DNA from 3 places in the Sulfoacidibacillus ferrooxidans genome. Region 3 is predicted to be linked to each of the others. Evidence: riboswitches for the same ligand, from Rfam matches in the RefSeq annotation. Region 3 holds a riboswitch; each other region holds the start of a gene.
What was found. A riboswitch is a leader RNA that binds a small molecule or an ion and turns the genes downstream of it on or off. The one in region 3 is predicted to bind cyclic di-GMP.
Positions count from the first base shown of each region.

Region 1: another riboswitch for cyclic di-GMP. It lies ahead of MM817_RS14765 (putative bifunctional diguanylate cyclase/phosphodiesterase); the one in region 3 lies ahead of MM817_RS08495 (hypothetical protein).
Region 2: another riboswitch for cyclic di-GMP. It lies ahead of MM817_RS11065 (EAL domain-containing protein); the one in region 3 lies ahead of MM817_RS08495 (hypothetical protein).

Region 1 is NZ_JALBUF010000020.1:22,687-26,983, forward strand. It holds gene MM817_RS14760 (diguanylate cyclase domain-containing protein) at 1-989, shown strand, start outside; cyclic di-GMP riboswitch class I at 1,436-1,520, shown strand; gene MM817_RS14765 (putative bifunctional diguanylate cyclase/phosphodiesterase) at 1,679-3,898, shown strand; gene MM817_RS14770 (response regulator) at 4,260-4,297, shown strand, end outside.
Region 2 is NZ_JALBUF010000007.1:47,212-51,508, reverse strand. It holds gene MM817_RS11065 (EAL domain-containing protein) at 1-1,947, opposite strand, end outside; cyclic di-GMP riboswitch class I at 2,139-2,223, opposite strand; gene MM817_RS11060 (hypothetical protein) at 2,462-3,379, opposite strand; cyclic di-GMP riboswitch class I at 3,427-3,511, opposite strand; gene MM817_RS11055 (hypothetical protein) at 3,694-4,251, shown strand.
Region 3 is NZ_JALBUF010000004.1:182,265-186,561, forward strand. It holds gene MM817_RS08485 (sensor histidine kinase) at 1-127, opposite strand, end outside; gene MM817_RS08490 (DUF5305 family protein) at 108-1,232, opposite strand; gene MM817_RS08495 (hypothetical protein) at 1,249-1,836, opposite strand; cyclic di-GMP riboswitch class II at 1,895-1,977, opposite strand; gene MM817_RS08500 (hypothetical protein) at 2,136-2,927, opposite strand; gene MM817_RS08505 (S26 family signal peptidase) at 3,167-4,261, shown strand.

The DNA of each region.
Region 1 (4,297 bases), on a different contig from region 3:
ATTGGCCTGTTCCCATCGTTATGATTAATGAGGAACGTTGTATGATAGAAGCAAATGCAGCATGGTGTAATTTATATGGCACAACAAAGGAAGATATCTTGGGCCAATCCATCGAGTGTGTCTCAAGTGGATACACGGATAATGAAGTTTATAGAAAGTTACATGACGACCTTGAAACCAGTGGGATCAGTTTTGGAGTATTGATCAATCGACATGTACGTTCCCATGAAGTGATCATGGTTGCTCATACGACATTGCGCATGCCACAAATTGATGGGAGATATCACTACCTTTCCATCCAACAATCACTAGAGTCGCTGGAGGAACAAGCTACTTTATCTATTGGCATGCAAAATACGTATGAGGGAGTTTTCTTAGCGACATTGGCTCGCGTAGCAGAGTGGGATGATCCAGATTTACTGCAACACGTCCATCGCGTTAGTGACTATGTGCGCTGGATTGCTACTCTTGCCGCTGATGAGGGATATATTAGTTTGAGTGATGTGGAGATGTTATCGATTGCTAGTGTAACTCACGATTTAGGTAAAGCTGGTATTTCGGATCTCATTTTGCGTAAACCGGGGAAACTCACGAAAACAGAGTTTGAACAAATTAAACAGCATCCGATGATTGGAAAAGCGATGCTTGATACAGTGATTCAACAACTTGCACTGTTTCACCCTTCTCATTCTCGCGCCTTGGTATATGCGCTAGAAATCAGTCAAACGCATCATGAACATTGGGACGGCAACGGGTATCCGCAAGGGCTTACTGGAGATACCATCCCCATTTCAGGGCGAATCGCAGCCCTTGCTGATGTGACTGATGCATTGCTGAGCAAACGTAGCTATAAGCGCGCATGGTTGGATTACGAAGTCAAAGACTATATCCAGCAACAGCGTGCAAAACAGTTCGATCCAAACTTAGTGGACTTAGTGATTGATCATTGGACGAGCCATCCTCATCGTTTTAGCTACGAAAATAAGTAAGGACAACATAGAAAGGCTTTATCCGAAGATCAAAAGATACTCTATCCATCATAGAGTATCTTTTGATGCTATAGGATTTCATGGACAACGATAGAACATGGTAAGGATGGCTTTCCGTAAGATTCCAGACATAAATGAACACACTCCTACAGCGCTGGACCCATGATCATCCATTACCAGAACAGTTGTATACCCCACACCTGAATGAACGCATACCGACTCTTCATATATTCGGTGATCTGTAACGTTACCTGTCCTCTCATCGTACAATCAATCTACGTTTATATTCCGAAAATAAATGTGTTGTAATTGTATGATTACTGGCATAAATTATGTAGAAAAACCTTGAAAAATGTCGAATAACGGATTAAAATATACGTAGTGGAAAGTGCTAGTTAAGCATTACCCTACATGATATATATTATTCGTTGCAGAGATAAAATAATTGTGTCTCAAGGCAAACCAGTGAAAACACTGGGACGCAAAGCTACGGGTCTACGGGAATCATCCTATGATCGCCGGGTTGCCACTCATATTTTGATTGTGAAAAAGGCGACCCTCTTATACTTAGAGATCGCCTTTTAGTATTTCCTGATTCATTCGTTAATAAGGCATAGAAGGGGGGAAAATAAGTCTAGACATCGTCATTCCCAAACAGAGTAGAAGATCATAATGGAGGTGTACTTTTCATGATGGAAAAAACAAAAGAGTGCTATATGCCCAACCAATACGATGCTTCTCATGTCAAGATACACCAGGTAGTAGCCACTCAAGAAGTATCTGACATCATACAGGAAGGATTCTTAGATGAAAAGAGATTACTGGAAATCATAGATAGTTCCTCGGATATTTTTGCTATTTTTTCAACTGCGTTTGACATCAAGTATATTAGTTCTTCGATACGCCATGTATTAGGTTATCCTTTGGGTGATGGGGAGTTCTCCATATGGGATATCGTACATGCTGATGATGTAGAGAGTTTGCAAGAGAAGATATATGAAGTTCGTCAAGTGCCTGAAACCTATGTAAGCATGGATGTACGTATAAAGCATCAACATGGAGAATGGTGTCATTATGCCATGACATTAAAACAGTTACGTGATGAACCTGAGATGATCATCGCTACGTTACGTGATGTAACCGATATTCAACGTATAAAAGATTTGATGATGCATCAATCGTACTATGATGACATAACGAAACTTCCTAATAGGAGAAAGTTTATAGAAGACTTACAACTTATGGTTCATCATGTTAAAGAGAACAAGGTAAATATGGCAGTGATGCGATTGGATATCGATGACTTCAAGAAAATCAATGACACGTTAGGCCATGGTATTGGAGATCAGTTATTACAGGCATTGACTCATCAACTACGTTATGTTGTTTCTCATGACGTGTACTTTTATCGGTTAAGCGGAGATGAATTTTCATTTATTTTACTGGACTATACGCATGCAACCTTTGTAGTAGACATGGCGGATAAAATTTGCGAAATATTTAAATTATCATTCCAGGTTGATGAGTTCAATCTGTTTGTTACCGCTAGTATTGGCATCTCTCTCTATCCAGAGGATGGACTCGATGGCGAAACATTATTTCAACATGCAGGAATGGCACTCTCTCGAACCAAAGATACCCATAAAAATACGTATCATTTTTATACAGCTTCCTTAAATACACAAGCGTATAAACGTTTTTTTCTTTCGAATGACTTCCGAACGGCCATGCAAAAAAACCAATTTGTTCTCTATTATCAACCTCGTGTCGATGGACAAAATGGTCAGATTGTTGGAGCAGAAGCATTGATTCGTTGGGAGCACGAAGAATGGGGACTTGTCTCCCCTGACGACTTCATATCTATTGCGGAAGAAAATGGACTCATCACGCGCCTTGGCGAATGGGTATTGAAAAGTGCCTGTATCCAATTAAAAGAATGGTTGGATAAGGGAATTCACCTACAACTATCTGTCAATGTTTCTATTCATCAATTTTTACATAGTGATATTGTGGAAACGATGAAGCACATTGTACAAGAAACGAAGGTTGATCCGCATTTTTTGGAAATTGAAATTACAGAGTCCAGTCTATTGCCAAGTGGACTCGTTGTGAGTCGTGCTGTGAAGGAATTACGCGCAATGGGAATTCAAGTACTTTTTGATGATTTTGGAACTGGGTACTCATCATTAAGTTGGTTACATCAAGTAGAACTAGATGGATTAAAAATTGATAAGTCTTTTATTCAAAAAATATCAGACCACTCGACAACGTTAGAGATTGTTCGCTCCATTATTACACTTGCCCATGAGTTACATCTTCGTGTTATTGCAGAAGGTGTTGAGTCATCTCATGAATGGGACCTCTTGCGAAAGGAACAATGCGATGAAATTCAAGGATATCTATTTAGTCGACCCTTACCTGCGGATCAATTCGATCAGTTTGTCATTCATGAAGGGATAAGAGTACAAGAAGTCAATGATGGTAAGGTAAATCAAAGACAATATTTTAGAGTCGCTCCCCTACATCCCATCATAGGATCGATGACCATAGACTCGATTAGAGGACGTGTGCTGCATATTGGTTATACAGAAGTGTTAATTCATGATATTGGAGCAGGGGGATTATCTTTCATCTCCAATGTACGTTTCGCATCGATGAGCGAGGTTGTCCTTAGGTTTAAGGTTTGGGTGTTGAATCAGTGCATGGAATGGAGTGGTAAAATTGCATGGAGCAATGAATTACCTGGTACCATTTTTACGTATGGCATTCAATTTATGATGTCTGAAAAAAATCAGAAAAAGTTAATGCAAGATGTACATGAATTAGCTATTCAATTACAAACGAGTAGTGAGCGAATGGGTGACATGAGATTTTTCACTGAAAATATCGATTCATTTTTTATATCGTAAGTGAAAGCGAGTAACCTATCGTTGATTAGTTAGTTGTTTTTTACGAAAATGGCTTTTGAAGATAAAAAACTTCGCGCAAAGCGCAGTGCGGACTTGGCTATGTATCATGAAAATCAAAAAGAACTGCTGCTTTCTTCGCACGGTATCTTCTACGGATGTTTCGATAACTTTAAATTGCTGATGGGACCTCAGCTTCCATTACTCGCAGAAATCAAGCTGTCTTCTTCGAAGTAAAACAGTTCCATCATAGGTGAGGTCAATCAACAACCAGAATATAACGGCACACGCGTAGTACATTTAATTAGTGAGGAACGATCATGGATTCTTACTGAACACCCAACCAAATGAGAGGAGCAATCTCATGCGTATCATGATAGTAGATGATTCCGCGTTCATGCG
Region 2 (4,297 bases), on a different contig from region 3:
AATCGACGCAAAGCGTAAATTAGAGATAAAAGAAAGTCCTCCTGCACCAATATCGTGAATTAACACTTCTGAATAACCAATGTGCAATAAACGTCCTCTAATTGAGGATACTGTCATCGTTGCAATTATGGGATAATTCGGGGTCACTCTAAAATATTGTCTTCGATTCACTTGGTCATTGTAGTTGCTGACTTCTGTTACTTTCATCACTTCGTTGATTAAAAGTTGATCAAATTGATCCGCTGGCAATGGTCGACTAAACAGATAACCTTGAATTTCATCGCACTGTTCTTCACGCAATAAATCCCATTCATGAGATGATTCAACACCTTCTGCAATAACACTAAGATTTAATCCATGAGCAAGTTTAATAATGGAACGAACAATCTCTAACGTAGTCGAATTATCTGATATTTTTTGAATAAAAGACTTATCAATTTTTAATCCGTCTAATTCTAGTTGATTCAACCAACTTAATGATGAGTAACCTGTCCCAAAATCATCAAAAAGTACTTGAATTCCCATTGCCCGTAATTCCTTCACAGCATGGTATACAACTAACCCGCTTGGCAACAGACTAGATTCTGTAATTTCAATTTCCAAAAAATTCACATCAACTTTTGTTTCTTGTACAATTCGCTTGACTGTATCCACAATATCACTATGCAAAAACTGGTGAATAGAAAAGTTGACAGAGAGTCTTACATGCAATCCTTTATCCAACCATTCTTTTAATTTGAAACAAGCAGTTCTCAATACCCATTCACCAAGAGGAGTTATCAGTCCATTTTCTTCTGCAATAGATATGAAGTCGTCTGGGGATACAAGTCCCCATTCTTCATGCTCCCAACGAATCAATGCTTCTGCTCCTACAATACGACCATTTCGTCCATCGACACGTGGTTGATAATAGAGAACAAACTGGTTTTTTTGCATTGCATTACGAAAGTCATTTGATAGAAAAAACCGTTTATATGATTGTGTATTTAAAGACGCTGTATAAAAATTATACGTGTTTTTATTACTTTCTTTTGTTCTAGAGAGTGCCATTCCTGCATTTTTAAACAATGTGTCACTATCTTGTCCATCATCTGGATATAGAGAGATGCCAATGCTTGCTGTAACAAACAGATTGAACTCATCAATTTCAAATGATGATTTAAAGGATTCCGTAATCTTATCCGCTGTTTCTAAGACAAAAGTTGCATGGGTATAATCTATTAAAATAAATGAAAATTCATCCCCACTTAACCGATAAAAATAGATGTCATTTGAAACAGCAGCGCGTAGTCGATGAGTCAATGCCTTTAATAATTTATCTCCAATCATATGCCCCAATGTGTCATTAATCTTTTTGAAATGGTCTATATCTAAACGCATAACTGCCATATTGACATTTGTTTCTTTCACGCGATGAACCATAAGTTGTAAGTCTTCTACAAATTTTTTTCTGTTTGGCAAACCCGTTATATAATCATAGTAAGATTGATGCACCATCAAATTTTGTACACGTTTAATATCTGTTACATCTCGTAAAGTAGCGATAACCATCCCAGGTTCATCACTTAACTGTCTAAATGTAATGGAACAATGACACCATTCTCCGTTCTGGTGCTTCATACGTACATCGATGCTTACATATGTTTCAGATAATTGATGAACTTCACGCATCTTCTCTTGCAAACTCTCTACATCATCAGCATGTACGATATCCCACATTGAAAACCGCAAATCACTCAGCCGATAACCTAATACATTTCGAATCGAAGAACTAATGTAAGTGATTTCAAGGGTATTTGAAAAAATCGCAAATACATCAGATGAACTATCTATCATCTTCATTAATCTCTTTTCATCAAGAGAGGGTTCATTGATGATGTCAGATAAATCTTGAGTAGCTACTACCTGTTGTCCATTGACATGAGAAGCTTCATATTGGCTTGACATAAAGTACTCTTTTATTTTTTTAATCATGGAAAAAGTACACCTCCATTATGATCTTCTACTCAGTTTGACGATTAATGATATCTAAACTTACTTTGCACCCCCTTTTATACCTTGCTATCGTACCAATTAAATAGTATCGAAAAAGGCGATCTCTATTAATAAGAGAGTCGCCTTTGCACGATAAAAGTGTAAGTGGCAACCCGGCGATCATAGGTTTATACCCGTAGACCCGTAGCTTTGCGTCCCAGTGTTTCCACTGGTTTGCCTTGAGACACAATCATTTTATATATTCAGTGATATTTAAGAAGTAGTCAATGTGAATGCTTATCTAGCACTCTCCAATACATATATTTTAATTCGTTATTCGACATATTTCAAGGTTTTTCGACATATTTATGGAAGTAAGCCTAGAGATCCAACAAAAATACGAGGTAAAAGATTTTGTGAGACCTTCTCAACAAATTCTTTTACCTCGTATGAGAGTAAAGATTACAATGATCAATTCAGCAAATAATTAGGAGTTTGTATTTGCACTTGAACTTCCTGTTACTGTGACAGTTGCTGTGCCTGATGTACTTGACGTTCCCGTTGTATCACTAGTACCAGTAGAACCTGCTGCGCTTGTAGTACTAGCTGTAGATGTCCCGCTATCTGTTGAAGTACTGCTTGTAGATGTTGAAGTTTGATCTGCTTCGTTTAATTTTTGTGTCCAATGATCCAGCGTATCAATATAATGTTGTGCTTTTTGCTTGAATTGGTGAAGGCGACCATCTAATAAATGACTAAATGCGTGACTAGGGATAGGTAAGTTCACATTTAATTGCGAGAAAGAAGAAATGAATTGCTCCATTTGTCCATACTGTTCACCTGCACGAAAAGTTGCTTTTTCACTGAACCATATCATAGCGGATAAATGGTGCGACTGATCTTGATAATCTTTTTGATCATTTTTCATTTTTTTTGCATCATGCGAAATGTGATCTAATGCCTTTAACACTTGGGATGGAGAGGCCCCATTTTGCATAGATGTAATTAAACTTTGCAATGCAGCAATTATGCTGACATCTCCTTGCGACATACTTGTAGTGCTAGAACTATCTGTACTTTGATCATCACTTGTGGTGGTTGACGACGTTAATGAACCACTAGCCAATGCAGCTTTTGCCTGAGACAACGCTGTGTCATATTGCTGTTTAGCTGTAGCCACTTGAGCCTCATAGTTTGTCACCATCTGCAATGCAGTTGTTTCAGACATTTGATCTTGATTCTGATCATCAGATTTTGAAAATGAGAAAGAGGTTGAGAAGTGTCCATGATTATCTTGATTTCCATGTTGACCATGTGAATCAGCAAATGCGGCAATAGGACTCATCAGTAATCCAGTCATCGTTAATGCCATAAATGCAAACGTAGCTTTTTGCGGTTTTTTCATTTTAAAATCCCCCTTTTATCTTTTGAAACCAATATAAAACAAGCTCTTTCGGCGGTTCAGCCACCATAGTCTTGCGACTTTAGGTCTGGAACTTTGCGGCCCTGATTTTCATCAGGTGTGCCATTATCGTGATGCTTGTTATTTAAAATATACTTATCAAAATATGATAGATTTGTCTATTCATTTTTTTCACTCCTTTCCGATCTAAGATTCTCACTACTTTCTATCAAATAGTGAGTCTATTTTTGTTTTACAAGGAATATGTACCTATTACTAAGTTAATTCACTTTAAGTAGAAATGTAGGTGTAGTGAAATGCCCATCGGTTTTGCTCTTTTATTAACAAGTGTTCAACTTGTAGTTCAAGCGATGCTAGGACAGGTTTACCCAGATTGGACACTCACAAATACAGAGCACAGAATTACTCAAACCCTTGATGAAGAATTCTCCTCCTACCAACTTGGTCCAATCGCAGTAGATGTCCCCAAAACATGGGTAAAGACAGAAATGGGCGGTTACGGTGACTGGATTGGCACTACTTTTATCAATCCAAAACACCCGCTTGAAAGAGAAATTATTGTTGAATCTGATTGTGTAGGTTGCATTACTCATATGCAACAGCATCCTGAGTGGCTAATAAATTTACTGCCCAGTCAGAATCTAACACATATTCATAGATTACGAGACAAACATGCTGTGACGTTTGCTTTAGTTGCTTCTAACATAGACCCTTATACAGGTGCCGGAATTCTTGCCTTGACGACTAATAATACAGGATATGGGTATGTGGAAATCTTTCTGCCCACTACAGACCACAAAACCATGTCACAAGTGATTACTAGTTTCCATATAACTTCAAGCTCTTTCGTCTAAAAAGAAAAATTGCTTTCACAATATCATATATTCGAAGGTTATCTTC
Region 3 (4,297 bases):
TGATGAGGAATGACAGGTATCGATAAATATAGGCGATCCCCTGTTGATCGTTTCCTTTTGTAATAGATAAAGGGACACGCCACGTGGCGTTAAATAGTCGTTGAGCGTTATTCCAAATTCGGCTCATTTGTTCTGATGCCTCCAAAGTCTAGTGGGAATGAGCTTTGCTTAGTGTGCACATTCCCACCTTCATCTTCTGTATATACATAGGCACAGTCTCCGTCAATGGCTACATAGCGAAGTGCAGCATCTCCCGTACACTCGCGCAAGATGGGAACGTCGCGATCTAATGCTAAACGGACTAGTGAAGCAAGGGAATCAAGTGTAATGACAAAGGAATGGCCAAAATTCACAGTTTGGCTAAGATGAAAGATGCGATCGCGATGGCGTTTTTCCAATCGTTCCGATGGTTTTGATCCTATGCCTACTTGCAATTTGCGATATGGCCATAGTAAGATAAGAAGGGCTACCAAGAGTATTCCAAACAGAGATCCTAACCCTGTCCTTGCAAGGGGGATAGGGAGTGTCCAACCAAAGAGGTGAAATGTGTTTGGAGTTATGGAAGAGAGGGTGAAGGAGACAGGTATACTATTGGTCAGTGAACTCTGTACTTCTAACTCCTGGCCATTTTCCTGAAAAGAGAGTCCTGACACAGTGGGAATTTGTTCTGTCTGTCTATTGTAAGTCACTTCTCCCGCGATTTGTGGATCAAGTGTAATGGTGTAACTATCTGGGCTTATTTGTAATGCTTTTGTCATGTTGCTTGTAAACTCATTGATGGTAGCGAGGTTGATGGTGTAGGTTTCATTCCATAGAGTCCCACTTTTTTCATGAGTAACGATGGTTTGGGTGGATGCCACTGGGTAATCTTTTTCCCACATGTTTGGAGCGATGAGGCGTATGATGGGTGTTGAACTTAGATGTAGCGTCATCGGTTGATTGGCTAAGAAATTCATTTGCTCATGAATGACGAGTTGGCGCGTGATTGCAGTGAAGATAGTTCCATTTCCTGTGGTTGCACCTCCTTTAGGCAAAAGGGGATTGGGGGATTCGATTGGTTGATAGGAAAAAGATGTGGTGAGATTACCACTTACTTGGTTATCATTTTGAATCTGCATGGGTTGAGTCAGCACCATCGACCATTCCGTGGCTGTTGTAATGCATAAGGCAGTTACTACTGTAATGGCAATGATATATGGCCACTTACGCTTTCCCTTTATCTTTCTTCTCATCTGAACACCCTTCTTTCTAAGACAAAATTCTATAGGAATATGTGATCGTCGCTCCTCCGCCCAGCCAGGAGAAGGTAAAGGTTAGTGGTATCGATGTGGGCACGGATGCATTTGGATAGAGAATGTGTACTTTGAAATTTTCCTGTGTATTTGGATAAATGGTAGGTTGTGTCATTAACTGTACAGTAAAATTCGTATCTGCAGGTGCACTTACGCTCTCTATGCTTATATTTTGCAGCTGGTGATTGTTCACCATAAAGGTAATTGTAGCGTGATATGGGGGCGAAGAAGTAGATGATGGCTCCGCTGTTTTAGCAGAGGCAGACTGAGTGTATGCCTTAGTATTTGATGTAGAAGAAGTCACGGGCACAGTAGGATACAGAGTGATCGTATACGGATCATATGATGGCGTGACTGTTGGCTGTTTTGGTTGTGTCGTATCTGCAGTGATCGTGGGTGTTGTGATTAACGCATCTCTTCCACGAACGATAGAAACGAGATTTTGTGATTGGACACTTGCTATACTATAGCTCGTGCTTTGTTGCAGTATGGCTAATCCGACGACGCTACATAGACTTAATGTTACCAGGTATACACCTTTCACATACATCCCCCCGTCATACAAGACGATCTCTCTTTATCAACACAAAAAGACCCGAGTTCATAACTGGGTCGGTTGCGCCACTTGCTCCATGTAATCTCAGGCGCCCACATCAGATTACACTTCATTGCTTCCCTATATATGTAGTCAATCACATACCATACTGTATTCATCAAATGTCCACTTTTGCCTAGTCAAAATATATTTCTTTTGAAGGTATAAACTGGTGTAGTCGGTAATCGACTACACCAGTTTGACCGCTTATGGAGTGGGTCTTGTAGATGTAAGTAGGAGGGATTCGCTTATGCTGATGGTTGACTGATAATTGCAGGTGATGCAGGTGGTGCAGGTGGTGCAGGTGGTGCAGGTGGTACAGGTGGTACAGGTGGTACATTGTTATTGCCAATTGCAGCAGATGTGCCAACAACAGCGCCAACATAGATGCTACTTTCTAAAGCAGATGAAGTAACTGGCATGTCTCCTATGTTGATGTCCACATCTACCCATTCAGATTGACCACTACTTAGAGGCTGTAGTGCTACACTTGAGCCATTCGTCCATGTTTCAGTTGGTCCACTATTATTTTGGTTCATTGGTATTGGCTTTAGTAAATTCCAATTCGCATTTTTAGATAGCTCTAACAATGAATTTGGACCGTTTAGTACTGACATAGCTGGATTTGCAGTTGAAGCAGTAGATGAGGCTATATAAGTAGAAACCGCGCCTGTGCTTTGGCTGAATGCTTGGCTATATGCTTGGCTGATGTAGGGAGTAATTGTTTGACTGGTGTTATTGGTAATTTCAAATAAATGTCTCCATACGTACGATGAGTTTGGCTGTAAACCGAAGGAGCTCCCATTACCGTTATCAAAGTTAAATACAAGACTACCATTTTTATCCGATACTGTATTATCTGCGTTGGAAGAATTGGTACCAGGTTTTAGCGCTAATAATGCAGCGCTGGTATCAACAACACTGAGTGTTGACTGATTTTCTACGCTTGCAGTGCTGTATGAATAGCCTGCCATCAAGCTTGCTAGACCGAGTGCCGATCCTACTAGTACAAAACTACGTGTCATTCTGGGACGAATCACTGTAACCCCTCCGATAGTTTCTCTATTTGCTTGCGATGTCATTGTACGATGGATTAAAGCTGGATCTCGCACCGCATCAGTCTACTCTTTGCTTATTCATTTGCACCATACAGATACTCCTTTCGTACCATAGGGACTACTTCATTTGGCTACTTTTATCAGCCGTGTGCCTGACTGTGATGGGGTATACATATGATGATCTCTATAAAGAGAGTGGACTTTTTCTGGGAGGGTGTTCAATGCGTAGTGTGCGAGTGGTCGTGAAAGGGGTTCTTTTGGTTATTGCTTTATTGTTGATGGTGGCAGGAACGGGGACGTTTCTTCGTCATAAACCATTTCTACTGGAGGTAGAACGAACCAATAGTATGTATCCCCTTTTGCAACGTGGATACGTTGTATTACTTGTTCCTGTGACGTTACACACACAGCTTCATATCGGTGAGATTATCATGTATCATCCTCCTGTTGGTCCACTGTCTAAAGAGGGATTTATCGTTCATCGATTAGTAGGTGGCAATGCGAGAATGGGTTATATCACAAAGGGTGATCACAACTTGCTTTCTGATCAAGCGGCGATGCAAGCACCTCCTGTTCAACCAGCGTGGATTGTTAATCGAGTGGTGACAATCGGTGGGCGTCCGCTTGCTATACCGCTTGTGGGGTATCCAACATTGTGGTTGCAATCAGGTGCTGCCAAAAGGTTTTACTTTGTACCTATTATAGGTGCTCTTGTCGCGATTATTGTATCTACCGGAGGTATTCGCAAAAGGGAACGGCACAGGCGTTCACGGCGGTTGCGTCGTTATCAGGGATCTATTTTTTTGCTGAGTGGATTGACTCTGATGTTGATGATGGCGGCAATTATTATCAATTCATCTCAGACTGACGAAATTCCTTATGTCGTTTCATTGCATCAAAATGGTGTTTTAAATGGTGGCGGGGTGGGGATTGTGCGCAAAGGCACGGTCATTCATCGTCCACTAGCAACGCTCAATAACTTTAGTGATTATCCATCTGTTGCAACCATAACGGCAGAGGATCCACAATTGGTTTTTTCGGAAACGCAAGTGTGGTTACCTCCGCATGCGACAGCAACTCCAACGCTTACTTTAGATGCTAAGCACTTGGGATTCTATAAAAGTATAGTGCATATAGGCATTTTTCCGGGCATTTTGCCAGCTTCATGGATTGGATGGATTGCACATAGAAATTATTGGCTGGCCGTTGTTGCTGTTTCATGTATACCTGGATTACCCTTCTTTATTTTCCCATTACTGCACAGCCGTATACGGCGCAACTCAATGCAACGTGTGAGGCGTTTGATCTTTGGATAAAACGGCGCATGATCGTTATAGTGGCTACTAGTTCCA